Regions from separate parts of the Pseudomonas sp. P106(2024) genome, predicted to be linked through region 2. Evidence: predicted binding sites of a transcription regulator. Region 2 holds the regulator's gene; the other holds the start of a gene.

Region 1 (14,542 bases), on a different contig from region 2:
GATCGGGTCGCCCAGCGGGAAATGGCTCCAGTCGTCAGCCGGGCGATACTTGGACGGGTCGTCCGAGGTCGAGTGCGGGCCGGCGCGGTAGGTGACCCATTCGATCAGCGTTGGGCCCATGCCGCGGCGCGCGCGTTCGGCGGCCCAGCGCGAGGCGGCGTAGACGGCGATGAAGTCGTTGCCGTCGACCCGCAGCGAGGCGATGCCGCAACCTACGCCACGACCGGCGAAGGTGGTCGACTCGCCGCCGGCGATGGCCTGGAAGGTCGAGATCGCCCATTGGTTGTTGACCACGTTGAGGATCACCGGGGCGCGGTAGACGTGGGCGAAGGTGAGGGCGGTGTGGAAGTCCGATTCGGCGGTGGCGCCGTCGCCGATCCATGCCGAGGCGATCTTGGTATCGCCCTTGATCGCCGAGGCCATGGCCCAGCCGACTGCCTGGACGAACTGGGTGGCCAGGTTGCCGCTGATGGTGAAGAAGCCGGCTTCGCGCACCGAGTACATGATCGGCAGCTGGCGACCCTTGAGCGGGTCGCGGGTGTTGGACAGCAGCTGGCAGATCATGTCCACCAGCGACACCTCGCGGGCCATCAGGATGCTCTGCTGGCGGTAGGTGGGGAAGCACATGTCGGTGCGGTTGAGGGCCAGGGCCTGGCCGCTGCCGATGGCTTCCTCGCCCAGGCTCTGCATGTAGAACGACATCTTCTTCTGGCGCTGGGCGACCACCATGCGGCTGTCGAAGATGCGGGTCTTGAGCATGGCGCGCATGCCCTGGCGCAGCACCTTCGGGTCGATACCCTCGGCCCAGGGGCCGACGGCGTCGCCATGCTCGTTGAGCACGCGCACGAGGCTGTAGGAGAGGTCTGCCGTGTCGGCAGGCTCCACATCGATAGGGGGTTTACGGACTTGACCGGCGTCATTCAGGCGCAGGTAGGAGAAATCGGTCTGGCAGCCTGGCCGGCCTGTAGGCTCGGGCACATGCAGACGCAGGGGGGCGTACTCGTTCATGCTTTTTACGCTCGCTCGAATGTTGTTTTTGTGAGCTTTGAAGCGGCCGCTGCTGACTGCCTGCTTGTGACTGGCAGGTCAGCGTCTTTTTACATCATAGGGGGACGGCAAAAGAATTTTTCTCTCAAGTTCATTGCCTTTGTCCGGCGGCGCAGATAAACATTCCGTACAAACACAAAAACCAGGTCAATTTCTCTCATGCGTAAACTGGATCGAACGGATATCGGCATCCTCAACAGCCTGCAGGAAAATGCCCGCATCACCAACGCCGAGCTTGCGCGCTCGGTCAACCTGTCGCCCACACCGTGCTTCAACCGGGTCAAGGCCATGGAGGAGTTGGGGGTGATCCGCCAGCAGGTCACGTTGCTATCGCCCGAGGCGCTGGGGCTGGATGTGAATGTGTTCATCCACGTCAGCCTGGAGAAGCAGGTGGAGCAGTCGCTGCACCGTTTCGAGGAGGAGATTGCCGAACGGCCTGAGGTCATGGAGTGCTACCTGATGACCGGGGATCCGGATTACCTGCTGCGGGTGCTGCTGCCGAGCATCCAGGCGCTGGAGCGCTTCCTCGATTACCTCACGCGCTTGCCCGGGGTGGCGAACATTCGCTCCAGCTTTGCGCTGAAGCAGGTGCGCTACAAGACCGCGCTGCCGTTGCCGGCCAATGGCATGACCCTGCGCGAGCAATGATCCGGGCAAGGTACCTGGGGTGCTTGATATTTTAAACACCCCCGGCCTATGTTGTATGCGTCGCCATTCCCGGCATGCGAACACAACAAGAAGGACAGCGTCATGACGACCGAAGGCCCGCGCGCCCAGGCAGCGCACTTCAAGGGCATCGATGAAATCGAATGCGTCACCCCCGACCTTAACGGCGTGCCTCGCGGCAAGGTGATGACCGCAGAGGGTTTCCTCGAAGGCCGCCGCCTGCAGATGGCCCGTGGGGTCCTGCTGCAGTGCATCATGGGCGGTTACCCGGCGGCAAAATACTATGGCAGCGACGACGGCGATCTGGCGCTGGTGGCGGCGCCTTCGCAGATCCACCGCCTGCCCTGGAGCGACGAGCCTCGGGCCCTGGCGATCTGCGACGCGGTGGAACTCGATGGCAGGCCCTCGGGGCTGTCCAGTCGTGGCCAGCTCAAGGCGGTGATTGCCCGCTATGCCGAGCGCGGGCTGGCGCCGGTGGTGGCGACAGAGCTTGAGTTTTTCGTGTTTGCCGCCAACAGCGACCCGACCCTGCCGTTCCAGCCGCCGCTGGGCAAGGACGGGCGTCGGGAAATGGGGCACTCGGCCTTCAGCGTCAGCTCCAACAACGGTCTGCGTCCGTTCTTCAACGAGGTGTACCGCTGCATGGCGGCGTTGGGCCTGCCGCGTGACACCTTCATGCACGAGATGGGCGTAAGCCAGTTCGAGATCAACCTGCTGCACGGTGACCCGTTGCTGCTGGCCGACCAGACCTTCCTGTTCAAGCACCTGCTCAAGGAGGTCGCGCTCAAGCACGGCCTGACCGTGGTGTGCATGGCCAAACCACTGGCGCACACGCCCGGCAGCTCGATGCATATCCACCAGAGCCTGGTCGACAGCGCCAGCGGGCGCAATGTATTTAGCGACGAGCAGGGCAGGGCGACCGACACCTTCCACCATTTCATCGGTGGCCTGCAGACTTGCCTGGCTGACTTCACCCTGCTGTTCGCGCCTAACGTCAATTCCTACCAGCGGCTGTGCCACCCCTATGCGTCGCCGAACAACGCCTGCTGGTCCGAGGACAATCGCGCCGCGGGCCTGCGCATCCCGGCCAGCTCACCTGCGGCCCGGCGGGTGGAGAACCGCCTGCCGGGCGCCGACGCCAACCCCTACCTGGCCATCGCCGCGAGCCTTGCCGCCGGCCTGCATGGCATCGAGCGCCAGATCGCGCCAACGCCGGCGATCCAGGGCGAGTTCGAGGTGCCCGAGCACCTGAGCCTGCCCTGTACGCTGCACGCCGCGCTGGAACGCCTCAAGCGCAGCAACCTGGCGCGGGAACTGTTCGGCAGGGAGTTCATCGAAGGCTACATCGCCACCAAGACCCTGGAGCTGAGCGATTTCTTCGATGAGATCACGCCCTGGGAGCGCCGCGTGCTGGCCGCGCAAGCCTGAGCGCGACACGACCGCTACTGGATGCGCCCCCGGCGGCCGATTTAGCCGCCGGGGGCCTGCGCTGCAGTGAATTTGCTTTTATGCTTGGCGGCAACCTCGCGCCACCAGATCAAGGAGCTTGACGGGACGTATGCGAAATATCTGGAAGCCGTTTCAGTCGTTGTACTTCGCCGCCCTGATGATGCTGATCGGTTCGGGTCTGCTCAGTACCTACCTGGCCCTGCGTCTGGCCGCCGACCATGTCGACAGCCTGTGGATCGGTGCGCTGATGGCGGCCAACTACTTCGGCCTGGCGGTAGGCGGCAAGGTCGGGCACCGGCTGATTGGCCGGGTCGGGCATATCCGCGCCTACGCCACCTGTGCCGGCATTGTCGGCGCGGCGGTGCTCGGGCACGGGCTGACCAGCTGGCTGCCGGCCTGGGTCGGGCTGCGCATGATCGTCGGCCTGGGGATGATGTGCCAGTACATGGTCATCGAGAGCTGGCTCAACGAGCAGGCCGATGCCAAGCATCGCGGCGCGGTGTTCAGCGGCTACATGATCGCTTCCTATTTGGGGCTGGTGCTTGGCCAGTTGATCCTGGTGGTGCATCCGCAGCTTGGGCCTGAGTTGCTGATGCTCGTGGCGATGTGCTTTGCCCTGTGCCTGGTGCCCGTGGCCATGACCCGACGCATCCACCCCGCGCCATTGCGGCCGGCGCCGATGGAGCCGAAGTTTTTCATCAAGCGTGTGCCGCAGTCGCTGTCCACGGTACTTGGCTCGGGTCTGATCGTCGGTTCGTTCTATGGCTTGGCGCCGCTGTATGCGTCCAGCCAGGGGCTTTCCACCGAGCAGATCGGCCTGTTCATGGGCAGTTGCATTTTCGCCGGCCTGCTCGTGCAGTGGCCGTTGGGCTGGTTGTCCGACCGCTATGATCGCGCCGTGCTGATACGTGGCGTGGCGATCGGCCTGGCCCTGGCCTCGGCGCCGCTGGCGATCCTGCCAGGCGTGCCGTTGGCGCTGTTGTTCGGCATCGGTTTCGTCATATCGCTGCTGCAGTTCTGCCTGTATCCGCTGGCGGTGGCGTTCTCCAACGACCATGTGGAAAGCGAGCGGCGGGTCTCGTTGACCGCCATGCTGCTGGTCACTTATGGCGTGGGCGCCTGCATCGGGCCGCTGGCGGCCGGGGTGCTGATGAAGCTGCTGGGCGCGCAGATGCTGTATGCCTTCTTCGTATTCTTCGCCCTGGTGCTGGTCTGGCGTATCCGGCCCAAGGCAGTCACCGGGCTGCACCAGGTCCAGGATGCGCCGCTTGGGCACGTGGCCATGCCGGCGGCTGGCTCGCCCTTGTCGGCGGCCCTTGACCCTCGGGTCGATGAGCAGACCGTGCAGGAGGTGATGCAGGCGCCGGTGGCGGCGGAAGATACCGAAGAGGAGGCCGGCATGGAGCGGGAAAGCGAGACGAGCAAATCAGCTACTCGCTGAATGCAAAACGCCACCCATGGGGTGGCGTTTATCATGTCCTGGCGACGCTCAATAGTCGTCTTTGTCGAACCGCCGTGCCTCGCGCTGCAGTTGATAGACGAAACTCTCGATCTTGCGCTGTGCCTGACCGTTGAGGTTATGGAAGCGCACCCCGGCGAAGGTGGTGTTGATGCGTTCCTCGAAGTGCAGGTGACGCAGTTCTACCAGGGTGTCGGTCAGGCCCAGCGGGTTGCCGGCCTTGAAGCGCTCGTAGACCTGGCCCAGTTGCAGGCGGTCCTCGACGTTGCCGTCGAAGCGCAGCTTGCAGCCGGTGGCGGAGATGTCCAGCAGTTTGCCACGCAGGGCGCCATTGCCCTTGAGGTGGGCGCCGTCGAGGGTGATGTCGACCAGTTGCGATAGCTTCAGCGCGGCGCGGAAGGCGTTGCGACGCTGGTGATAGGTCACTTCCTCGGGCAGTGGGCCGCGGTAGCAGCGATGGCCGTCGATCTCGGTGATGGTCAGTGGTGTGCTGGACTCCCAGGCGATGCGCACGCCGTCATGGAAGCCTTCGACGCGGAACGACTCGCCGTTCTCGATGTACTTTTCGCCATCGCGGGGGATCATTTCATCCAGTGCCAGGACGCCGTTGTCCCGGTCGACGTGCACCACATAGCTCTGGAACCGCTGGCTGCGCTCGTGGAAGCTGATGATCAGCGGGTCGTGGCTATCCAGCAACTGGCGCAAGTTGGCCGTGATCTCCAAAGGGGTGGTCAGCACCTTTGGTGGCTGGGGCGCATCGGATTCATTGAACACGGGTTATCAATCTCCAGGCAAAACGGCACACGCAAGTTACGGCATTTTGCCAGTATGTTCCGTGTCTTGGTACAAATAAGATAGAACTAATCACACTTGGCTGAGTGCGCGGGGCTTGGCCATTGGCGAGGTGCCGCCACGGCTGTCGTAGAGCGACGGGGAATCGCCACCCTGAAGGATTCTGATCTGGTTCGCCGTGGTCTGTTGCTGCACCTGGATGATCCGGCCATTGGTCTCGTTGACCTGCCGGCAGGCATCCATCAGCTCGCCCAGTGCATCGAGCCGGCTCATGATGGCCTCGCCATTGCTCGACTGTGCGGCCAGCGCCTGGGCCCCCTCGCGGTCGGCACTCAGGCCGAGTTCGAGGAGCAGCTGACTGCGCCGCTTGCCCTGCTGCTCGAGCAAGATGATCAACGACTGCTTGCGGGCCAGGATTTGCTCCAGGGCCATCATGTCCCGACCGTGCAGGGCTATCGCTTCGTTCTGCAGAAGCTCGAGCAGTTCCTGCGTCGGCGCTATGTCGTTTTCAATCAGTTGCAGCAGGGTAGTGTCGTGCATGGCTAACTCTTGGCGTGTTGCGTCCTTGAAGTCAGCGCGCCTGAAGGTCAGCGCTGGGCTTCGAAATCAAGCAGTTTGCTGGCGACCCGGTCGGCATCGACCTTGTAGCTGCCGTCTGCGATGGCCTGCTTCAACTCGGCCACGCGGGCGCTGTTGACGGTCGGCTGATCGCGCAGCTTGTCGCTGATCTTCTGCAATTGCTGGGCCTCTGGGCTCAGGTGTACCGCTTCTCCGCTGGCATTGGCGCGCTTTGGCGCTTCACTGGCTTCGCCGGCTTTTTCGGCGTTGCCTGGCGCGGCATTGCCGCGAACGCCGCCCGTGACGGACGGAGAGTTGTTGAGACGACTGAAGTCGATGACCATGTTCAGAACCCCTGGGAATTAGGACGCATGCCTGGTTTTCGGCCAGCCTGAGCAAAACTTTAGGTGTGAATGCATCAGTGCCTCCAGGTACAGGTGCGCAACCCGATTTGTGACACAGTTTAGGGCGCGCGGTTCCACATCGCCAGCGTTCTGTCATTATCCCGACACGGTGTATTACATGGCCACCTCGACCTGGCCGGGGCCTGTGACCCGCGCCTTGACCACGCGCCTGGAATTCAGGTTGCGCACGCGGATCTGCGTCTGCATGCCGCCCTTGTCCAGTGCCTCGCCCGGCATGCGCACGCTCAGGCTGCCGCTGCGGGCGATGATCACCACATGGTCGCCCTTGCGAACCACCTCGGCCTGTTCCAGGTGCTGTTGCGTCAGTACCTGGTCGAGCACAGTGGGGCGCAGCAGCTTCATGCCCACGGCCTGGTCGAGCTGGGTCAGGTAGCCTGGGCCGAGGCTGCCGACATCGCGCTCGCGCATGGCCACATCGCCTTCGGTCACCACGCTTTCGCGCTTCAGGGGGCGCGTCATGACCACCACATCGCGCAGCAGGCGGACCTGTGCCGGGACGAACACCGTCCAGGGCGCGGCACTGTCGCAGCGTACCCGTACCGTGACCCGCCCGAGCGGCGTCGAACTTTCCAGCGAGGCATCCAATTGCTGGCTGCATTGGGGCATGCGCAGGCGCGGGTCCAGGGTATTGACCTGGATTTCATAGCGGCCCGGGGTTTGGGTCGTCGCCAGATAATCCTCTACGGTGAACTCAAGAAACCCCTGGGTGACACCGATAAGCTGTTCAGGCAAGGTAAAAGAGTCCGCCAGCGTACGAATGCCGGGTGCCAGCAGGCACAGGGCGGCCAGTGAGCCGGTCAGCAGGCGCGTCAGTCGTCGGAAATTTGTCGTTTTCGTGTACATGGCGTTCAAAAAAGCAAAGCCCGTGCCGATTCGGTACTTAGGCAATCGTTGAAGGAGTCTGGCATGGCTGGAGTGATGGATTCGGTCAACCAGCGCACGCAACTGGTGGGGCAGAACCGCCTGGAGCTGCTTTTGTTTCGTCTCAATGGCGATCAGCTCTACGGCATCAATGTGTTCAAGGTGCGGGAGGTGCTGCAGTGCCCGGACCTGACGCTTCTGCCCAGATCCCATCCGGTGGTGCGCGGTGTGGCCAACATTCGGGGGGCGACCATCCCGATCCTTGACCTGTCGATGGCCACTGGCCTTCCGCAGTTGAAGGAAGAAACGCGCAACAGTTTCGTGATCATCACCGAGTACAACACCAAGACCCAGGGCTTCCTGGTGCACTCGGTCGAGCGCATCGTCAACATGAACTGGGAAGAGATCCATCCGCCACCCAAGGGCACCGGGCGCGATCACTACCTGACCGCCGTGACCCGGGTCGACAATCGCATGGTCGAGATCATCGATGTCGAGAAGGTGCTGGCCGAAGTGGCGCCGTCGTCCGAGTCGGTGTCCGAGGGGGTGATCGATGCCGAGGTGCAGGACAAGGCGGTGATGTTGCGGGTGCTGACGGTCGATGATTCGTCGGTGGCGCGCAAGCAGGTGAGCCGTTGCCTGCAGACTGTGGGGGTCGAGGTGGTGGCGCTCAACGACGGTCGCCAGGCCCTGGACTACCTGCGTAAGCTGGTGGACGAGGGCAAGCGTCCGGAGGAAGAGTTCCTCATGATGATCTCGGATATTGAAATGCCGGAAATGGACGGCTATACCCTCACGGCGGAGATCCGCAGCGATCCGCGTATGCAAAAGCTGCACATCTGCCTGCATACTTCGCTGTCCGGGGTATTCAACCAGGCGATGGTCAAGAAGGTCGGTGCTGATGACTTCCTGGCCAAGTTCAGGCCGGACGATCTTGCCCAGCGCGTGGTCGATCGGATCAAGGCGAGTCATTGAAACGGCCGGGGCTCGTCCCCGGCGCTAGCGATTTAAGAAGAGGCGGCAGCATTGTCTACGGGTAATTTGGATTTCGAACAGTTCCGGGTCTTCCTGGAGAAAGCCTGTGGCATCCTGCTGGGCGAGAATAAGCAGTACCTGGTCTCCAGCCGTCTCAACAAGCTGATGGAGCAACAGGGCATCAAGTCGCTGGGCGAATTGGTGCAGCGCATCCAGACCCAGCCACGCAGTGGTTTGCGCGAGCAGGTGGTCGATGCCATGACCACCAACGAGACGCTGTGGTTTCGCGACACCTACCCGTTCGAAGTGCTCAAGAGCAAGGTGATCCCGGAGTTCATCAAGAACAATCCGGGCCAGCGCCTGCGCATCTGGTCGGCGGCCTGTTCGTCGGGGCAGGAGCCGTATTCGATCTCGATGTCGATCGACGAGTTCGAGCGCACCAACCTCGGCCAGTTGAAGATGGGCGCGCAGATTGTTGCCACCGACCTGTCCGGCGCCATGCTCAACAACTGCAAGACTGGCGAGTACGACAGCCTGGCCATTGCCCGTGGCCTGTCACAGGAGCGCCTGCAGCGCTACTTCGACCCCAAGGGGCCGGGGCGCTGGGCGGTCAAGCCGCCGATCCGCAGTCGCGTCGAGTTCCGTTCGTACAACCTGCTCGACAGCTATGCGCCGCTGGGCAAATTCGACATCGTGTTCTGCCGCAACGTGCTGATCTACTTCTCGGCTCAGGTCAAGAAGGACATCCTCATGCGCATTCACAGCACGCTCAAGCCTGGTGGCTACCTGTTCCTTGGCGCGTCCGAGGCGCTCAACGGGTTGCCGGACCACTATCAGATGGTCCAGTGCAGTCCAGGGATCATTTACCAGGCCAAGTAAGGTCGGGCAAAAAAGGCTGGTGTCTTGCGACACCGGCCTTTTTTGTTCCTGTTGTCAGGGCGTGGTCTTGAGTTTGAGGTTGCCGGTCGGCGGGGGATAGCCCTTGACGTCAATTTTTTGTTTTGCCGCTTTTGCCGCCTGGCAATTGCCGCTTGATGCGCGCAAAGCGGAAGCGCCTTGCCGCTTTTCTGGCAGCGCCATCGCCTATTTGATCGGCTGGCCCCCTATTTACGAGGGTTTTGATGGTTGGCACAGCCCTTGCTAAAGCCTAAGCCAACGAAACTCTGGCCAACCTCCGAAGGTTTCCCCGATATGAGCATCAGCTTCGACAAAGCGCTCGGCATCCACGAAAAGGCGCTGGGCTTTCGCGCCCAGCGTGCCGAGGTGCTGGCCAACAACATCGCCAACGCCGACACGCCCAACTACAAGGCGCGTGACATGGACTTCTCTTCGGTGCTCGCCGCCGAGGCCGACAAACAGCAGAACGGACGTATCGCCCTGGACCGCACCAACAGCCGTCACATCGAGGCCGAAGGACTGGCGATGATGGACGACACGTTGCAGTACCGCACCCCGATGCAGCCGTCGATCGACCAGAACACCGTGGATGCGCAGATCGAGCAATCGAACTACACCGAAAACGCCGTTGGCTTCCAGGCCAGCTTCACCCTGCTCAACAGTAAATTCAAAGGGCTGGTATCGGCCCTGCGTGGAGAGTGACCATGTCCCTTGCCAGTGTCTTCAACATCGCCGGTAGCGGCATGAGCGCGCAGAATACGCGCCTTAACACCGTCGCTTCGAACATCGCCAACGCCGAGACGGTGTCCTCGAGCATCGACCAGACCTACCGCGCTCGTCATCCGGTGTTCGCCACCACCTTCCAGCAGGCTCAGGGCGGCGCGGGCCAGTCGCTGTTCGAGGATCAGGGCGAGGCGGGGCAGGGCGTTCAGGTCAAGGGCATCATCGAGGACCAGAGCAACCTCGAGGCCCGCTACGAGCCGAACCACCCGGCGGCGAACAAGGACGGCTACGTCTACTACCCGAACGTCAACGTGGTCGAGGAGATGGCCGACATGATCTCCGCCAGTCGCGCGTTCCAGACCAACGCCGAACTGATGAACACCGCCAAGAACATGATGCAGAAAGTGCTGACCCTGGGTCAGTAAGCAGGGAGCCGTAATGACTACCACCAATACCGATACCAAGGTCGGCAGCGGCTATCTGGATTCGCTGCAGAAGCCTGCCAACAAGAGCAACACCGGGCAGGCCGGCAGCGCGCTGGGCAAGGATGCGTTCCTGCAGTTGCTGGTGACGCAGATGAAGAACCAGAACCCGCTGGATCCCCAGGACAACGGCGAATTCGTCGCGCAGTTGGCCCAGTTCAGCAGCCTCGAGGGCATCCAGTCGCTGAAGGAGTCGGTCGACGGCATCCTCACCGGCATTGGTTCGTCCCAGGCGCTGCAGGCCACTTCGCTGGTCGGTCGCTCGGTGATCGTGGCGAGCGACAAGGCGGTGGTCGACACCACCAAGAGCTTCAATGGCCAGGTCGTGGTGTCGTCGAACATCACCGAGGGCAAGGTCAGCATCAAGGACAAGGATGGCAACGTGGTCAAGACCATCGACCTGGGGGCGCGCAAGGCCGGTACCGCCGACTTCATCTGGGACGGCAAGAACGAGAAGGGCGAGGCGGTCGAGCCGGGCACCTATACCTTCAGTGCCGAGACCAAGGTCGACGGCAAGGCCAAGACGCTGGCCACGCTGCTGCCGGCCAAGGTCAACAGTGTCAGCTTCCAGAACGGCAGCGAGATGATGCTCGACCTGGCCGGTATCGGCAAAGTCGGCATCTCCAAAGTAACCACCATCGGAATCTAACGCCGCAGCATCGGCACAAGGAGCGAGTAAATGTCTTTCAATATCGGCCTTAGCGGTCTCTACGCGGCGAACAAGGCTCTGAACGTTACCGGCAACAACATTGCCAACGTCGCCACCACCGGTTTCAAATCGTCGCGCGCCGAGTTCGGCGACCAGTATTCGCAGTCCATCCGTGGCACCGCCGGCGGCAAGACCCAGGTGGGCAGCGGCGTGAAGACCATGGCGGTCTCGCAGATGTTCAACCCGGGCAACATCAATGGCACCGGCCAGGCGCTGGACATGGCCATCGACGGCAACGGCTTCTTTGCCCTGAATGACAACGGCTCGCGGATTTACACCCGCTCCGGCGCCTTCTACAGCGACAAGGAAGGCTACGTGGTCAACGCCAACGGCGCCAACCTGCAGGGTTATCCGGTGGATGAAAACGGCAAGGTCATCCAGGGGTCGCTGACCAACCTGAAGATCGATACCTCGAACCTGTCGCCGAAGCCGACAGGTCGCATTTCCGAAACGGTCAACCTGAACTCCAGCGACGCAGCGCCGACAGTTGCGCCGTTCGATCCGACCAATGTCAAAAGCTACAACTACACCTTCAATACCCCGGTCTACGACAGCCAGGGCAACGAACACCAGATGAACCAGTATTTCGTCAAGGATGCCGGTACCAACTCCTGGACCATGTACACCACCATCGATGGTCGCAATCCGGCCGACCCCACCTTGTCCACTCCGCTGGTCAACAAGCTGCCGTTCACCTCGGCAGGCAAGCTGGATACCGCCGCAATGGCTGCCGGGCCGGTCGCAGGTGGCTTGACCGTCGCTGCCGACAAGACCTTCCAGCTGGCCAACTGGGTGCCGGCCGAGAAGAACGCCGCAGGCGCCTGGGTAGGCAATGGTGCCACCGCACGCACCGGTGGTGTGACCCTGGACATGCTGGCCACCACTCAGTACAACGCGGCCTCGGCCACCACTGCCAAGGACCAGGATGGCTATGCCACCGGTGAGCTCGCCGGCCTGACCGTGGATCAGAGCGGCAACCTGTTCGCCAACTTCACCAACGGCCAGAACAAGGTCATCGGTCAGGTGGTGATCGCCAACTTCGCCAACCTGCAGGGGCTGACCCCGGTCGGCGCCACCGCCTGGAAAGAGTCCTACGCTTCGGGCGTGCCGATCATCGGCGAGCCGGACACCGGTACCCTGGGTCGTATCGCGGGCAGTTCCCTGGAAGACTCCAACGTCGACCTGACCGGCGAGTTGGTCAACCTGATCAAGGCGCAGAGCAACTACCAGGCCAACGCCAAGACCATTTCCACCGAAAGCACCATCATGCAGACCATCATCCAGATGACCTGATGATCGTGGCGTGAAAAAGCCCCTGCTTGCGGGGGCTTTTTCACGTCTGGCACAGAGGAGGGCATAGCCATGAAGAAACTGTCGATGCTCGTGGCGGTGACGGGCGCACTGTTGATCGCGCTCTCGCTGCGCGCCGCGCCGGCGCCCTGGTATCAGTGGCAAAGCCTGGCGACCGGGCGCTACATGTGCTCGGCCACCGATCCGGGCGAGGGCTGGAAGCGTCATTCCGGGCCCTACAACAATGGCGCGTGTCGGAACAACTGACGGGGTGTTGCCGCCTGCGGCAAACATTCGCCGACAAACTGACGCTTTTTGTCTTGGCGTGGCCCTGAATGCCCCGTACTCAAAGGGTTGCGTCAGCTTGGTTCGATATTTGCTTTACCCTTGCCAACGATAGCGCGGCGAGGTTCGCGTAGAGGAGATGCTGTGGACAAGATGCTTTACGTGGCCATGACCGGCGCCAGCCAGAACGCGCTGGCGCAGAAGGCCCATGCCAACAACCTGGCGAACGTTTCCACCAACGGCTTCCAGCGTGACCTGGAGCAGGCGCGTTCGATGCCGGTGTTCGGCGACAGCTTTCCGGCACGCGCCTTCGCCATGACCGAGCGCCCGGCCACCGATTTCAGCGAGGGTGCGCTGGTCGAGACCGGTCGGGAGCTGGATGTGGCGGTTGCCGGCAAGGGTTTCATCGCCGTGCAGGCACCAGACGGTAGCGAAGCCTACGTGCGCACCGGCAGCCTGAACATCGACGCCCTGGGCGTGCTGCGTGCTGGCAACGGCATGCCGGTGATCGGCAATGGCGGTCCCATCGCCATTCCGCCGGAGCAGAAGGTCGAGGTCGGCGACGACGGCACCATCAGCATCCGCGCCATGGGCGAGGATCCGCGGGTGATGGCCGAGGTCGACCGGATCAAGCTGGTCAATCCGGATATCAAGGGGCTTACCAAGGGCCTGGACGGCATGATCCACACCACCAGTGGCCAGCCGGCTGACGCCGATGTCAACGTGCGGGTGGTCTCGGGTTTCCTGGAGTCGAGCAACGTCAATGCCGTCGAGGAAATGACCTCGGTGCTGGCGCTGTCCCGTCAGTTCGAACTGCACGTCAAGATGATGAACGCGGCCAAGGAAGGCGATGAAGCCATGGCTCGGGTTTTGCAAATCGGCTAATTACATTTGAACGGGTGCCGTAAAACAGGCGCACGAGGAGAACATTAAATGCTTCCGGCTCTTTGGGTCGCTAAAACCGGCCTGTCCGCCCAGGACACCAACCTCGCGGTCATCTCCAACAACTTGGCCAACGTCTCGACCACCGGCTTCAAGCGTGATCGTGCCGAGTTCCAGGACCTGCTCTACCAGATCAAGCGCCAGCCTGGCGCGCAGTCCACCCAGGACAGCGAGCTGCCTTCGGGCCTGCAGGTCGGTACCGGTGTGCGCATCGTCGGCACCCAGAAGAGCTTCAATGCCGGCAGCCTGCAGACCACTGAAAACCCGCTGGACATGGCGGTCAACGGTCGCGGTTTCTTCCAGATCCTGCAGCCCGACGGCACCGTGTCGTACACGCGCGACGGTACCTTCCACCTGAACTCCGACGGCCAGATCGTCACCGCCAACGGCTTTGCCCTGGAGCCGGCCATCGTCGTGCCGCCAGACGCGCAGACGTTCACCGTCGGCAAGGACGGCACCGTGTCGATCACCACCGTCGGCAACCCGGCCGCGCAGGTCATCGGCAACATCCAGACCGCCGACTTCATCAACCCGGCCGGTCTGCAGGCGATCGGTGGCAACCTGTTCCTGGAGACCGCTGCCAGCGGCGCGCCGCAGGTCGGCACCCCAGGCCTGAACGGCTTCGGCACCACCGAGCAGCAGACCCTGGAAGCGTCCAACGTCAGCACCGTCGAAGAGCTGGTGAACATGATCACCACCCAGCGCGCCTACGAGATGAACTCCAAGGTCATCTCCGCCGCCGACAAGATGCTGTCGTTCGTCACCCAGCAGCTGTAACCCCTGGCGGCCCGCCGGGTGCGGGCCGCTGACCATTCGCTCGCTGTTGCAGCGCCTGTTTTGCCTAGAGGTAAGCGTCATGAAACGTCTGTTGTCCGTGTTCGCCCTGGGGGGGGCGGTATCGTTGGCCGGTTGCGTCGCGCCGACGCCCAAGCCCAACGATCCGTACTACGCGCCGGTCCTGCCGCGCACCCCGTTGCCGGCA
Region 2 (14,542 bases):
ATGTCGCGGTTCAAGGCGTTCCTGATCGGCGCGGCGTCCGGGTTGGTCGAACCGCTGGCCGCGGTGATCTGCGCCTGGCTGGTGAACATCGCCGAACTGTTGCTACCGCTGGGCTTGGCCTGTGCGGCGGGGGCGATGCTGCTGGTGGTGACCCAGGAGATCATTCCCGAATCGCGCAGCAACGGGCATCACCGCCTGGCGAGCCTGGGGCTGTGTGCCGGGTTCTGCCTGATGATGGTGATGGACACGGCGCTGTCTTGAGCCCGGCACATTCCCTGTAGGAGCGTGCGCAGTCGTTAACGGCGCTTACTCGCCTTCGTCGAAGAAGTTCTCGATCAACGCGACCAGTGCATCCATGGCCTCACCGTCCTGTTCGCCCTCGGTGTGCAGGTGCACCGGCGTGCCCTTGCCGGCGGCGAGCATCATCACCGCCATGATGCTCTTGCCGTCCACCAGCTTGTCCGGTGCGCGGCCGACCCGTACCTGGCAGGGAAAGCGACCGGCCACGCCGACGAACTTGGCGGCCGCCCGCGCATGCAGGCCCAGCTTGTTGATGATGGTGATTTCGCGGGCGGGCATCGTGGGGCGGATCCTGTGGGCTAGAGGTCGCGGTGGCGGACCTGGACGTTTTTCAGGGATTGCTGGAGCAGTTGGCCAAGCCGTTCGGTGATGTACACCGAGCGGTGGTGGCCGCCGGTACAGCCGATGGCGATGGTGACGTAAGCGCGGTTGCTGGCGGCGAAGCGCGGCAGCCACTTGAGCAGGTAGCCGGAGATGTCCTGGAACATTTCCTCGACGTCCGGCTGGGCGGCCAGGTAATCAATTACCGGCTGTTCGAGGCCGGAATGCTCACGAAGTTCCGGCTTCCAGTACGGATTGGGTAGGCAGCGCACGTCGAACACCAGGTCGGCGTCCACCGGCATGCCACGCTTGAAACCGAATGACTCGACCAGGAACGCGGTGCCTGGCTCGGGCTGGTTGAGCAGGCGCAGCTTGATCGAATCGCGCAGTTGATAGAGGTTCAGGCTGGTGGTGTCGATCTTCAGGTCGGCGAGGTCGGCGATCGGGCCGAGCAGCTCGCTTTCCACGCGGATCGCCTCGGCCAGCGAACGGCTGTCGTTGGTCAGCGGGTGGCGGCGGCGGGTTTCCGAGAAGCGCTTGAGCAGGGTGTCTTCGTCGGCGTCCAGGTACAGCACGTCGCACTGGATATGGCGCGAACGTGCATCTGTCAGCAGTTCGGGGAAGCGTGACAGGTGGCTGGGCAGGTTGCGCGCATCAATGGACACAGCGACCTTCGGTTGCAGCAGCTCGGTGTTGAGCAGCGCGTTTTCCGCCAGCTGCGGCAGCAGCCCGGCGGGCAGGTTGTCGATGCAGTAGTAGCCGTTGTCTTCCAGCACGTCGAGGGCGGTACTCTTACCGGAGCCGGAGCGGCCGCTGACGATGATCAGGCGCATGTTCAGTGCTCGTTCTGTACGTCCAGGACGACCTGGTAAAGGGTCTCGCTGCTGTCGGCGGCACGCAGGCGATCGCGGACCTCCTTGCGATCTAGCATGCTGGCGATCTGGCGCAGCAGTTCAAGGTGGGCATCGGTGGCAGCTTCCGGGACCAGCAGGACGAACAGCAGGTCGACCGGGGCACCATCGATGGCGTCATAATCAATGGGGGCATCCAGGTGCAGCAGGGCGCTTACTGGCGCGCTGCAACCCACAAGCCGGCAGTGCGGAATGGCGATGCCATTGCCAAAACCGGTGGAGCCGAGTTTTTCCCGAGCGATGAGCTTGTCGAAGACATCTTGCATCTCCAGCTCGGGTACTTGCTCGGCGATCAGGGTGGCGACCTTTTCCAGGGCGCGCTTCTTGCTGCCGCCCGGCACGTTCACGAGTGAACGGCCGGGGGTCAGGATGGTTTCAAGTCGGATCATGGATGAGGGGGATCAGCGGGCGGCTGCGCCTTGCAGCAGGCTTTGCTGTTTTTCCTTGTGTTTTTTCAGTTGGCGATCGAGTTTGTCGGCCAGGGCGTCGATCGCCGCGTACATGTCTTGGTGTTCGGCGTTGGCGACGACTTCGCCACCGGGAATCTGGAGTGTGGCTTCCACCTTCTGCTGCAGCTTCTCGACCTTCATGATCACCGTCGCATTGGTGATCTTGTCGAAATGACCCTCCACGCGGGCGAGCTTCTCGAGCACGTAATCGCGCAGTGGTTGGGTGACTTCTACATGCTGTCCACTGATGTTGACTTGCATACAGCTTCTCCTTTGTTGCCCGTGCATAAAGAGGCAGGTCTTGCACCTGCCACTGAAACGCTGTGGCACATCCTGGGGCTACATCAGTCGCTTGCGCTCGCTTGATGGGGCGATGCCCAACGATTCGCGGTACTTGGCGACGGTGCGACGGGCTACCTGGATGCCTTGTGCCTCCAGTAAACCAGCGATCTTGCTGTCACTCAATGGCTTTTTCTGATTTTCCGCCGCCACCAGTTTCTTGATGATTGCGCGAATCGCCGTGGACGAGCATTCGCCGCCTTCGGCGGTGCTCACGTGGCTGGAGAAAAAGTATTTCAGTTCGTAGATGCCGCGCGGGGTGTGCATGTATTTCTGTGTGGTCACCCGGGAAATGGTCGACTCGTGCATGCCCACCGCCTCGGCGATATCGTGCAGCACCAGCGGCTTCATGGCCTCGTCGCCATGGTCGAGGAAGCCGCGCTGGTGCTCGACGATCTGTGTCGCCACCTTCATCAGCGTCTCGTTGCGGCTCTGCAGGCTCTTGATGAACCAGCGCGCTTCCTGCAGCTGGTTGCGCATGAAGGTGTTGTCGGCGCTGGTGTCGGCGCGGCGAACGAAGCCGGCGTACTGCGGGTTGACCCGCAGGCGCGGTACCGCTTCCTGGTTGAGCTCGACCAGCCAGCGCTCGCTGTCCTTGCGCACGATGACGTCGGGCACGACGTACTCGGGCTCGCTGGACTCGATCTGCGAGCCGGGGCGCGGGTTGAGGGTCTGCACCAGTTCGATGACCTGGCGCAGCTCGTCTTCCTTGAGCTTCATGCGGCGCATCAGCTGGCTGTAGTCGCGGCTGCCGAGCAGGTCGATGAAGTCGGTGACCAGGCGCTGGGCCTCACCCATCCAAGGCGTCGAGGCCGGCAGTTGGCGCAGTTGCAGCAGCAGGCATTCGCCCAGGGAGCGGGCGCCGATGCCGGCGGGTTCGAACTGCTGGATGCGGTGCAGCACCGCCTCGACCTCGTCCAACTCGATGTCGAGTTCCGGGTCGAAGCCTGCGCAGATTTCCTCGAGGGAGTCCTCCAGGTAGCCCTGGCCGTTGATGCTGTCGATCAGGGTGACGGCGATCAGGCGGTCGGTGTCGGACATCGGCGCCAGGTTGAGCTGCCACAGCAGGTGACTCTGCAGGCTCTCGCCGACCGAGGTGCGGGTGGTGAAGTCCCACTCGTCGTCATCATTGCTCGGCAGGCTACTGGCGCTGGTCTGGTAGATGTCCTCCCAGGCGGTGTCGACCGGCAGTTCGTTGGGAATGCGCTCGGCCCATTCGCCGTCTTCGAGGTTTTCCGCGGTGCTGCTGGTACTGGTTTCCTGGAAGCTGTTGTCCTGGACTTCGGCGGCCGGCTTGTTCTCGGCGTTGTCCGCCATCGGGTCGCTGTTGTCGAAGTCCTCGCCGTCTTCCTGACGTTCGAGCATCGGATTGGACTCCAGCGCTTCCTGGATTTCCTGCTGGAGGTCCAGGGTGGAGAGCTGAAGCAGACGGATGGCCTGTTGCAACTGCGGGGTCATCGTCAGTTGCTGGCCCATTTTTAGGACGAGCGATGGTTTCATGGCTGGGGCTTGATACCTTGTTGCCGGCGCGCATGCGCCATCCACTACACGGAGGGCGCCTGGGCGCCGATTTTAAGCAAGTTATATGCCTGAAATTGCAGCGTTTGCCTAGAGCACTGTAACAACTTAAGCCTCGAACAGGCGCCTGCGCCAGTGCTCCGGGCAGGCCAGGGTCAGAGTCGGAACTCGTGCCCCAGGTATACTTCCTTGACCAGCTGGTTGGCCAGGATGGTCTCGGCGTCGCCTTCGGCGATCAGCTGGCCATCGTTGACGATGTAGGCGGTCTCGCAGATGTCCAGGGTCTCGCGAACGTTGTGGTCGGTGATCAGTACGCCGATACCCTTGTTCTTGAGGTGGTGGATAATCTGCTTGATGTCGCCGACAGAGATCGGGTCGACACCGGCAAAGGGTTCGTCCAGCAGGATGAACTTGGGCGCGGTGGCCAGGGCACGGGCGATCTCGACGCGGCGGCGTTCGCCGCCGGAGAGGCTCATGCCGAGGTTGTCCCGGATATGGCTGATGTGGAACTCCTGCAGCAGGCTTTCCAGCTCCTTGCGCCGACCGTCACGGTCGAGGTCCTTGCGTGTCTCGAGGATGGCCATGATGTTGTCGGCCACCGACAGCTTGCGGAAGATCGAGGCTTCCTGCGGCAGGTAGCCGATACCGGCCTGGGCGCGCCCGTGCATGGGTTGGTGGCTGACGTCGAGGCTGTCGATCAGCACGCGACCTTGGTCGGCCTGGACCAGGCCGACGATCATGTAGAAACAGGTGGTCTTGCCGGCGCCGTTGGGGCCTAGCAGGCCGACGATCTGGCCGCTGTCGATGGACAGGCTGACGTCGCGAACGACCTGCCGGCCCTTGTAGCTCTTGGCCAGGTGCTGGGCTTTGAGGGTTGCCATTTACTCGGCCTTTTTCTTCGGTTGAATGACCATGTCGATGCGCTGACGTGGTGCAGTCACGTTGCCACCGCGACCGGCGGTAGCCACCTGGGTCTTGGTGTTGTAGACGATCTTCTCGCCTTCGGTGGTGTTGCCTTCGTTCTCGACCTTGGCGCGATCGGTGAGGATCACCATGTCTTTCTGCGCCTGGTACTGGATGGTCACGGCCCAGCCTTTCATCTTGTCGGGCTTGGCGGCGCTCTGCTGTTGCTCGAAGTAGGCCAGGTTGCCCACCGAGGTGACCACGTCGATGTCGCCGGAGGCGGCGCGGGTCATGGTCACGGTGTTGCCTTTGATCATCATCGAACCCTGGGTGATGATCACGTCGCCGGTATAGGTGGCAACGCCCTGCTTGTCGTCCAGGTGGGCGTTGTCCGCCTGGATGCGGATCGGCTGGTCACGGTCGTTCGGCAGGGCGAAGGCGCTCGCGCTTCCCAGTGCTACGCCCAGGCTGAGCAGAAGGGGGATGGTTTTAACGAGCCTCATACTGTCCTCTTACGTTAGAGAGCAGGTCCATCCTGCCTTCTTTCAAATACGCTTTCATTCCTTTGCCCGTAGTCGTGCCACCGGCGCCGTCGATTCTAACGGCTTGCTCGGTCTGCGCATATTGCTTCTGCGGGAACACGGTCATGCGTGTGCTGGTGATGATGGTTTCACGTTGCTTCTCGTCGGTGCGCGCCACGCGCACATCGTCGATCAGCTCGACCTCGGTGCCGTCCGGATTGACCTCGGCGCGCTTGCTCTGCACGTGCCAGGGATACTCGGTGCCACGGTACATGTGAAGGTCGGGCGTGGTCACTAGGGTGACCTCGCTGGCCTTCAAATGCTCGACCTTGGCGGCGGTCATCTCGTACTGCAGCTTGCCGTCGGGCAGGAACTGCAGGCTGTGGGCGTTGATCGCATAGTAGTCGATGGCGCTCTGGTCGACCTGGGCCTGCGGCTGGTCGAGGAAGCTCTCCGGGCTGATATTCCAATAGCCTACTGCAACGAGCACGGCGGCGATCCCGCCTAGCAGCGCGACATTTCTGATCTTCTTGCTGAGCATGGGCAGCCTTACAGGTAATGGGCGTTGGCAGCGTCCAGGGTGCCCTGGGCCTGCATGATCAGTTCGCAGAACTCGCGGGCGGCGCCTTCGCCGCCGCGAGCCTGGGTAACGCCATGGGCGTGCTGGCGAACGAATGCCGCGGCGTTGTGCACCGCCATGCCCAGGCCGACGCGGCGGATAACCGGCAGGTCGGGCAGGTCGTCGCCGAGGTAGGCGACCTGTTCATAGCTTAGATTGAGTTCGGCGAGCAGGCCGTCGAGCACCACCAGTTTGTCCTCGCGGCCCTGGAACAGGTGCGGGATGCCGAGGTTCTTCGCCCGGCGCTCGACCACCGGGGTCTTGCGCCCGCTGATGATCGCGGTGGTCACGCCCGCGGCCATGAGCATCTTGATGCCGTGGCCGTCGAGGGTGTTGAAGGTCTTGAACTCGCTGCCGTCCTCGAGGAAGTACAGGCGGCCGTCGGTGAGCACGCCGTCGACGTCGAACACCGCCAGCTTGATGGCCTTGGCGCGTTGCATCAGGTCCTGGTTCATTTACATCACTCCGGCGCGCAGCAGGTCGTGCATGTTCAGGGCGCCGGTCGGGCGGTCTTCCTGATCGACGACCACCAGCGCGCTGATCTTGTGGTCTTCCATGATCTTCAGCGCCTCGGCGGCGAGCATCTCGGCGCGGGCGGTCTTGCCGTGCACGGTCATGACCTCGTCGATGAGGGTCTTGTGCACGTCGATGTTGCGGTCCAGGCTGCGGCGCAGGTCACCGTCGGTGAACACGCCGGCGAGCTTGCCGTCGTCACCCAGGACCACGGTCATGCCCAGACCCTTACGAGACATTTCAAGCAGCGCGTCCTTGAGCAGGGTGCCGCGCTTCACCAGGGGCAGCTCCTCGCCGGCATGCATGACGTTCTCGACCTTCAGCAGCAGGCGACGACCCAACGCGCCACCGGGGTGGGAGAAGGCGAAATCCTCGGCGGTGAAGCCGCGGGCCTCGAGCAGGGCAATGGCCAGGGCGTCGCCCAGCGCCAGCGCGGCGGTGGTTGAGGAGGTCGGCGCCAGGTTGAGCGGGCAGGCTTCCTGGGCGACGCTGGCGTCGAGATTGACCTCGGCGGCCTGGGCCAGGGGCGAGCCCGGGTTGCCGGTCAGGCTGATCATCTGGATGCCCAGGCGCTTGATCAGCGGCAGCAGGGTGACGATCTCGGCGGTGCTGCCGGAGTTGGACAGGGCAAGAATGACATCGTCCCGGGTGATCATGCCCATGTCGCCGTGGCTGGCCTCGGCCGGGTGCACGAAGAACGCCGGGGTGCCCGTGCTGGCCAGGGTGGCGGCGATCTTGTTGCCGATATGCCCCGACTTGCCCATGCCCACCACCACGACCCGTCCCTTGCTGGCCAGGATCAGCTCGCAGGCCTTGACGAAGTCACCGTCGATGCGGGCCAGCAGGGCCTCCACGGCCTCGAGTTCGAGGCGCAGGGTGCGCTGGGCGGATTGGATCAGCTCGCTGGATTGGGTCATGTTGAAACGCAATGCCTGATGAAAAGGCGGCGATTATAGCCGTAATGTGTGAAAGGCTCATCCTTCGAATGTCATATGGATGCCACACCAGCCTGTCTGCGGCCTGAACGAGTGGGGGGACGCCCTTGGGGCGGGCCTATCAGCGGTGCTATAGTTCGCCGCTATTCGGCCCGCAGGGGACCTGTGTGCCTTCAAGATGAAGGCAGGCGTCCACATGACGAGGCTGCACTAGCAAGGAGTCTAGATGAGTGTGGATAGCGCCTACGCGGTCGAGTTGAAGGGTGTCACCTTCAAGCGCGGTTCGCGCAGCATTTTCAGCAACGTGGACATACGCATTCCCCGCGGCAAGGTCACCGGCATCATGGGGCCTTCGGGATGCGGCAAGACCACCTTGCTGCGCCTGATGGGCGCGCAGTTGCGCCCGTCCGGTGGCGAGGTCTGGGTCAACGGGCAGAACCTTCCCGCGCTGTCGCGCAGCGACCTGTTCGACGCGCGTAAGCAGATGGGCGTGCTCTTTCAGAGTGGTGCGCTGTTCACCGACCTGGATGTGTTCGAGAACGTGGCCTTCCCGCTGCGGGTTCATACGCAGCTGTCGGACGAGATGATCCGTGACATCGTGTTGATGAAGTTGCAGGCCGTGGGCTTGCGCGGCGCCATCGACCTGATGCCCGACGAGTTGTCCGGCGGCATGAAGCGCCGCGTGGCGCTGGCACGGGCGATCGCCCTCGATCCGCAGATCCTCATGTACGACGAGCCGTTCGTCGGGCAGGACCCCATCGCCATGGGCGTGTTGGTGCGCCTTATCCGCCTGCTCAACGACGCCCTGGGCATCACTAGTATCGTGGTTTCCCACGATCTCGCGGAAACCGCGAGCATCGCCGACTACATCTATGTGGTTGGCGACGGCCAGGTGCTGGGGCAGGGCACGCCGGACGAACTGATGGGCTCGGACAACCCGCGCATCCGCCAGTTCATGAAAGGCGACCCGGACGGCCCGGTACCTTTCCACTTCCCTGCGCCTGACTACCGCGCCGATCTGTTGGGGACGCGTTGATGCGCAGAAAATCCTTACTCGAACGTATCCGTCTGTTCGGCCGTTCGGCCATCGATGTACTGGCCGTGCTGGGACGCTCGTGCCTGTTCCTCGGCCATTCGCTGGGTGGACGCAGCGGCATCGGCGGCGGTTTCCAGCTGCTGGTCAAGCAACTGTACTCGGTGGGCGTATTGTCGTTGGCAATCATCGTCGTGTCCGGCGTGTTCATCGGCATGGTACTGGCCCTGCAGGGCTACAGCATCCTCACCAAGTACGGCTCGGAGCAGGCTGTGGGGCAAATGGTCGCCCTGACCCTGCTGCGCGAGCTGGGGCCGGTGGTCACCGCCTTGCTGTTCGCCGGCCGCGCGGGCTCCGCGCTGACCGCCGAGATCGGCAACATGAAGTCCACCGAGCAACTGTCGAGCCTGGAGATGATCGGCGTCGACCCGCTCAAGTACATCGTCGCCCCCAGGCTGTGGGCCGGTTTCATCTCGCTGCCGCTGCTGGCGCTTATCTTCAGCGTGGTCGGCATCTGGGGTGGCTCGTGGGTCGCCGTGGACTGGCTGGGCGTCTATGAAGGTTCGTTCTGGGCCAACATGCAGAACAGCGTTTCGTTCAGCGACGACGTGATCAACGGGCTGATCAAGAGCCTGGTGTTCGCTTTCGTCGTCACCTGGATCGCCGTATTCCAGGGGTACGACTGTGAGCCCACCTCAGAAGGGATCAGCCGTGCCACCACCAAGACCGTGGTCTATGCCTCGCTGGCAGTCCTGGGTCTGGACTTTATTCTGACCGCCTTGATGTTTGGAGATTTCTGATGCAAAACCGCACCCTGGAAATCGGTGTCGGCCTGTTCCTCCTGGCCGGGATCCTGGCGCTGCTGCTGCTGGCCCTGCGTGTCAGCGGGCTGTCGGCCAGCCCGAGCAGCGACACGTATAAAGTTTATGCTTATTTTGACAATATCGCCGGTTTGACGGTCAGAGCTAAGGTGACCATGGCCGGTGTGACCATCGGCAAGGTCACGGCCATCGATCTGGACCGCGATTCCTACACTGGCCGGGTTACGCTGCAGCTGGACAAGCATGTCGACAACCTGCCGACCGACTCCACTGCCTCGGTCCTGACCGCAGGCCTGCTGGGCGAGAAGTACATCGGTATCAGCGTGGGCGGCGAGGACGCGGTACTCAAGGATGGCAGCACCATCCACGACACCCAGTCGGCACTGGTGCTGGAAGACCTGATCGGCAAGTTCCTGCTCAACTCGGTGGGCAAGGAACCGAAAGAAGCGCAACCGGCTAATTAAGGAGTTTCCATGATTTCGATCCTGCGACGTGGCTTGCTGGTTCTGCTGGCGGCCTTCCCCCTGCTGGCCCTGGCGGCGCCGGGGCAATCCGCCCGTGATGTGATCCAGGGCACCACCACGCAGTTGCTCAGCGACCTGAAGGCCAACAAGGAGCAGTACAAGGCCAACCCCGAGGCCTTTTACAGCGCGCTTAACAGCAACCTTGGCCCGGTGGTCGATGCCGACGGTATTTCCAAGAGCATCATGACCGTCAAGTACTCGCGCAAGGCGACCCCTGCGCAGATGCAGCGCTTCCAGGAGAACTTCAAGCGCAGCCTGATGCAGTTCTACGGCAACGCCTTGCTGGAGTACAACAACCAGGGCATCACCGTCGATCCGGCCAAGGCCGAGGGTGATGATCGCACCAGCGTCGGCATGAAGATCACCGGCACCAACGGCGCGGTCTATCCGGTGCAATACACCATGGTCAAGCTGGACGGCGAGTGGAAGGTGCGTAACGTCATCGTCAACGGCATCAACATCGGCAAGCTGTTCCGCGACCAGTTCCAGGACGCCATGCAGCGCAACGGCAACAACCTGGACAAGACCATCGACGGCTGGGCCGGCGAAGTGGCCAAGGCCAAGGAAGCGGCGGACAGCTCGCCGGATAAGGAAGTCAAATGAGTGACGCCGCCGTGAGCATGGCCGAGCCGGGCGTCCTCTCCCTGGCAGGCGTGCTGGACTATCGCAGCGGTCCGGCCCTGCGCAAGCAGGGCAAGGCGCTGGTCACGGCGTGCCGCGAACCACGCCTGGTGCTCGACTGCTCCGCGGTGGAGAAGTCCAGCAGCGTCGGCCTGTCGTTGCTGCTGGGCTTCATGCGCGATGCGCAGGCGGCCGGCAAGACCTGGGAACTGCGCGGTATCCCCGAGGATATGCGGGAAATCGCCGGGGTCTATGACCTTGATGAAGTGCTGGCAGGCTGATGCCCTGCCGTTCGCGAAAGGCCCCTCGGTCAGCGCGCCCACTCATGGGCTTCGCAGGCGAGGGGCTTTTTTGTATGATGGCCGACCCGCGCGCGTTGGGCGCCGATCGAGGTTGAGCATGCAGGCCGTAGAAGTCAAAAGCTTTCTGGAAGAGAAATTGCCGGGAACCCGGGTCGAAGTTGAAGGCGAAGGCTGCAACTTCCAGTTGAACGTGATCAGCGATGAGCTGGCCGGCCAGAGCCCGGTCAAGCGCCAGCAGGCGATCTATGCTCACCTCAATCCGTGGATCGCCAACGGCAGCATTCACGCGGTAACCATGAAATTCTTCAGCAGCGCAGCCTGGGCTGAGCGCACCTGAGCCAACTTGGCGGCGAGATACGTATGGACAAACTGATTATCACTGGCGGCCCGCGCCTCGACGGCGAGATCCGCATTTCCGGCGCGAAGAACGCTGCCCTGCCGATTCTCTCGGCCACCCTGCTGGCCGATGGTCCGGTTACGGTCGGCAACCTGCCGCACCTGCACGACATCACCACCATGATCGAGCTGTTCGGTCGCATGGGCATCGAGCCTGTGATCGACGAGAAGCTCTCGGTGGAAATCGATCCGCGCACCATCAAGACCCTCGTCGCGCCCTATGAGCTGGTCAAGACCATGCGCGCCTCGATCCTGGTGCTCGGTCCGATGGTCGCCCGCTTCGGTGAGGCCGAAGTGGCGCTGCCGGGCGGTTGCGCCATCGGTTCGCGTCCGGTGGACCTGCACATCCGTGGCCTGGAGGCCATGGGTGCGAAAATCGATGTTGAAGGCGGCTACATCAAAGCCAAGGCACCCGAGGGCGGCCTGCGCGGCGCACACTTCTTCTTCGACACCGTCAGCGTCACCGGTACCGAGAACATCATGATGGCCGCCGCCCTGGCCAAGGGCCGCAGCGTGCTGCAGAACGCCGCCCGCGAGCCGGAGGTGGTCGACCTGGCCAACTTCCTGATCGCCATGGGTGCGAAGATTCAGGGCGCTGGCACCGACACCATCACCATCGATGGCGTCGAGCGCCTGCACTCGGCCAACTACCGGGTCATGCCTGACCGTATCGAAACCGGCACCTACCTGGTCGCCGCTGCCGTGACCGGCGGCCGCGTCAAGGTCAAGGACACCGATCCGACCATCCTCGAAGCCGTCCTCGAGAAACTCAAGGAAGCCGGCGCCGATATCACCACCGGTGAAGATTGGATCGAGCTGGACATGCACGGCAAGCGTCCGAAGGCCGTGAACCTGCGTACCGCCCCGTACCCAGCGTTCCCGACCGACATGCAGGCGCAGTTCATCTCGCTCAATGCCATCGCCGAAGGCACCGGCGCGGTGATCGAGACCATCTTCGAAAACCGCTTCATGCACGTCTACGAGATGCACCGCATGGGCGCGCAGATCCAGGTCGAGGGCAACACCGCCATCGTCACTGGCGTCAAGGCGCTCAAAGGTGCTCCGGTGATGGCCACCGACTTGCGCGCTTCCGCCAGCCTGGTACTGTCGGCGCTGGTCGCTGAAGGCGACACCCTGATCGACCGCATCTACCACATTGACCGTGGCTACGAGTGCATTGAGGAAAAACTGCAGATGCTGGGCGCGAAGATCCGTCGCGTACCGGGCTAGTCTGCATGGCGCAGGGACGCGCCCCGAATTTTATGCGGCCGGGCAGTGCCCGGCTGGCTATAGCTGCTTAAGGACCGACGTTCCAATGTTGACCATCGCGCTATCCAAAGGCCGGATTCTCGACGATACCCTGCCACTGCTGGCCGAAGCCGGTATTGTACCGACCGAGAATCCGGACAAGAGCCGCAAGCTGATCATCCCGACCACCCAGGATGATGTCCGCCTGCTCATCGTGCGTGCCACCGACGTGCCGACCTATGTCGAGCATGGCGCCGCCGACCTCGGTGTGGCCGGCAAGGATGTGCTGATGGAATACGGCGGCCAGGGCCTGTACGAGCCCCTGGACCTGCAGATCGCCCAGTGCAAGCTGATGACCGCCGGCGTGACCGGCGCGCCCGAGCCCAAGGGCCGCCTGCGCGTGGCCACCAAGTTCGTCAACGTAGCCAAGCGCTACTACGCCGAGCAGGGCCGCCAGGTCGACATCATCAAGCTGTACGGCTCCATGGAGCTGGCCCCGCTGATCAACCTCGCCGATAAGATCATCGACGTGGTCGACACCGGCAACACCCTGCGCGCCAACGGCCTCGAGCCCCAGGAACTGATCGCCACGATCAGCTCGCGCCTGGTGGTCAACAAGGCTTCCATGAAAATGCAGCACGCCCGTATCCAGAGCCTGATCGACACCCTGCGCAACGCCGTCGAATCGCGACACCGCGGCTGACCTCTGCGCGCGACCTCCGCTGTCGCGCCCGTCTATCCGCGTCATAGCCAATTTTCTCAGGTGCCCGCGCGGATGGAGTGGTAGCTTTAGGGCGCCTGAACATCCGCTAATAACGAGGCCCTCGCCATGACCGTGTCCACTGCAATTGCCCGTCTCAACGCCGCTGACCAGGATTTCGCCCGACATCTGGATCATCTGCTGAGCTGGGAAAGCGTGTCCGATGACGCGGTCAACCAGCGCGTGCTCGACATCATCAAGGCCGTGCGCGAGCGCGGCGACGCGGCGTTGGTGGAGTTCACCCAGCGTTTCGACGGTGTCGATGCCACATCGATCAATGATCTGATCCTGGACCGCGCACGCCTGGAGCTGGCCCTGACCCGCATTACCCCGGTGCAGCGCGAAGCCCTGGAAAAAGCCGCCAACCGTGTGCGTAGCTACCACGAACGGCAAAAGCAGGATTCCTGGCAGTACACCGAGGCCGACGGCACTGTGCTCGGCCAGAAAGTTACCCCGCTTGACCGCGCCGGCCTGTACGTGCCGGGCGGAAAAGCATCGTACCCGTCGTCGGTGCTGATGAACGCGATTCCGGCCAAGGTCGCCGGTGTGGCCGAGGTGGTGATGGTCGTGCCGACCCCGCGTGGCGAGGTCAACGAGCTGGTGCTGGCCGCGGCCTGCATCGCCGGGGTCGACCGGGTGTTCACCCTCGGTGGCGCCCAGGCGGTCGCGGCCTTGGCCTACGGCACCGAAAGCGTGCCGCAAGTCGACAAGATCGTCGGTCCGGGCAATATCTACGTGGCCACCGCCAAGCGCCATGTGTTCGGCCAGGTCGGCATCGACATGATCGCCGGCCCTTCGGAGATCCTGGTGGTGTGCGACGGCCAGACCGATCCGGACTGGATCGCCATGGACCTGTTCTCCCAGGCCGAGCACGACGAGGACGCCCAGGCCATCCTGGTTAGCCCGGATGCCGAGTTCCTCGATCGGGTGGCCGCCAGCATCGACAAGCTGCTGCCGACCATGGAGCGCGCCGAGATCATCGAGAAGTCGATCAACGGCCGAGGCGCGCTGATCCAGGTGCGTGACATGCAGCAGGCCATCGAGGTGGCAAACCGCATCGCCCCCGAGCACCTGGAGCTGTCGGTGGCTGATCCACAGGCCTGGTTGCCGCAGATCCGCCACGCCGGCGCGATCTTCATGGGCCGCCACACCAGCGAGGCGCTAGGCGACTACTGCGCCGGCCCCAACCACGTGCTGCCGACTTCCGGCACTGCGCGCTTCTCTTCGCCACTGGGCGTGTATGACTTCCAGAAGCGTTCGTCGATCATCTTCTGCTCCGAGCAGGGCGCGTCCGAGCTGGGTCACACCGCTTCGGTGCTGGCCCGGGGCGAATCGCTGACCGCTCATGCGCGCAGCGCCGAATACCGCATCCTCAACGAGAAGGGGAACTGAGCATGAGTCGTTTCTGGAGTCCCTTCGTCAAGGACTTGGTGCCTTACGTGCCGGGCGAGCAGCCCAAGCTTGCGCGGCTGGTCAAGCTGAACACCAACGAGAACCCTTATGGACCG

The links. The regulator sigma-54, encoded in region 2, starts transcription at its own class of promoters, with help from an activator protein. The targets are predictions, from matches to a motif close to ANTGGCATNNANNTTGCTNT.
Region 1: the regulator sigma-54 is predicted to act here: its motif matches at 9,357-9,376, upstream of flgB (flagellar basal body rod protein FlgB).

What each region holds. Positions count from the first base shown of each region.
Region 1 covers NZ_JBLIYU010000006.1:214,165-228,706, reverse strand. The annotation lists gene AC25M7_RS12835 (3-methyl-2-oxobutanoate dehydrogenase (2-methylpropanoyl-transferring) subunit alpha) at 1-1,008, opposite strand, end outside; gene bkdR (Bkd operon transcriptional regulator BkdR) at 1,207-1,695, shown strand; gene AC25M7_RS12825 (glutamine synthetase family protein) at 1,900-3,141, shown strand; gene AC25M7_RS12820 (MFS transporter) at 3,272-4,603, shown strand; gene AC25M7_RS12815 (flagellar brake protein) at 4,652-5,395, opposite strand; gene AC25M7_RS12810 (flagella synthesis protein FlgN) at 5,486-5,953, opposite strand; gene flgM (flagellar biosynthesis anti-sigma factor FlgM) at 6,001-6,315, opposite strand; gene flgA (flagellar basal body P-ring formation chaperone FlgA) at 6,490-7,239, opposite strand; gene AC25M7_RS12795 (chemotaxis protein CheV) at 7,303-8,232, shown strand; gene cheR (protein-glutamate O-methyltransferase CheR) at 8,284-9,111, shown strand; gene AC25M7_RS12785 (hypothetical protein) at 9,166-9,312, opposite strand; gene flgB (flagellar basal body rod protein FlgB) at 9,424-9,831, shown strand; gene flgC (flagellar basal body rod protein FlgC) at 9,834-10,277, shown strand; gene flgD (flagellar hook assembly protein FlgD) at 10,291-10,983, shown strand; gene flgE (flagellar hook protein FlgE) at 11,014-12,336, shown strand; gene AC25M7_RS12760 (hypothetical protein) at 12,406-12,600, shown strand; gene AC25M7_RS12755 (flagellar basal body rod protein FlgF) at 12,763-13,503, shown strand; gene flgG (flagellar basal-body rod protein FlgG) at 13,552-14,337, shown strand; gene flgH (flagellar basal body L-ring protein FlgH) at 14,417-14,542, shown strand, end outside.
Region 2 covers NZ_JBLIYU010000007.1:27,814-42,355, reverse strand. The annotation lists gene AC25M7_RS13505 (ZIP family metal transporter) at 1-261, shown strand, start outside; gene AC25M7_RS13500 (HPr family phosphocarrier protein) at 307-579, opposite strand; gene rapZ (RNase adapter RapZ) at 600-1,454, opposite strand; gene ptsN (PTS IIA-like nitrogen regulatory protein PtsN) at 1,457-1,921, opposite strand; gene hpf (ribosome hibernation-promoting factor, HPF/YfiA family) at 1,934-2,242, opposite strand; gene AC25M7_RS13480 (RNA polymerase factor sigma-54) at 2,321-3,820, opposite strand; gene lptB (LPS export ABC transporter ATP-binding protein) at 3,994-4,719, opposite strand; gene lptA (lipopolysaccharide transport periplasmic protein LptA) at 4,720-5,244, opposite strand; gene lptC (LPS export ABC transporter periplasmic protein LptC) at 5,231-5,803, opposite strand; gene AC25M7_RS13460 (KdsC family phosphatase) at 5,812-6,336, opposite strand; gene AC25M7_RS13455 (KpsF/GutQ family sugar-phosphate isomerase) at 6,337-7,311, opposite strand; gene AC25M7_RS13450 (ATP-binding cassette domain-containing protein) at 7,556-8,365, shown strand; gene mlaE (lipid asymmetry maintenance ABC transporter permease subunit MlaE) at 8,365-9,162, shown strand; gene mlaD (outer membrane lipid asymmetry maintenance protein MlaD) at 9,162-9,647, shown strand; gene AC25M7_RS13435 (MlaC/ttg2D family ABC transporter substrate-binding protein) at 9,657-10,310, shown strand; gene AC25M7_RS13430 (STAS domain-containing protein) at 10,307-10,609, shown strand; gene AC25M7_RS13425 (BolA family protein) at 10,728-10,967, shown strand; gene murA (UDP-N-acetylglucosamine 1-carboxyvinyltransferase) at 10,991-12,256, shown strand; gene hisG (ATP phosphoribosyltransferase) at 12,342-12,977, shown strand; gene hisD (histidinol dehydrogenase) at 13,104-14,426, shown strand; gene hisC (histidinol-phosphate transaminase) at 14,429-14,542, shown strand, end outside.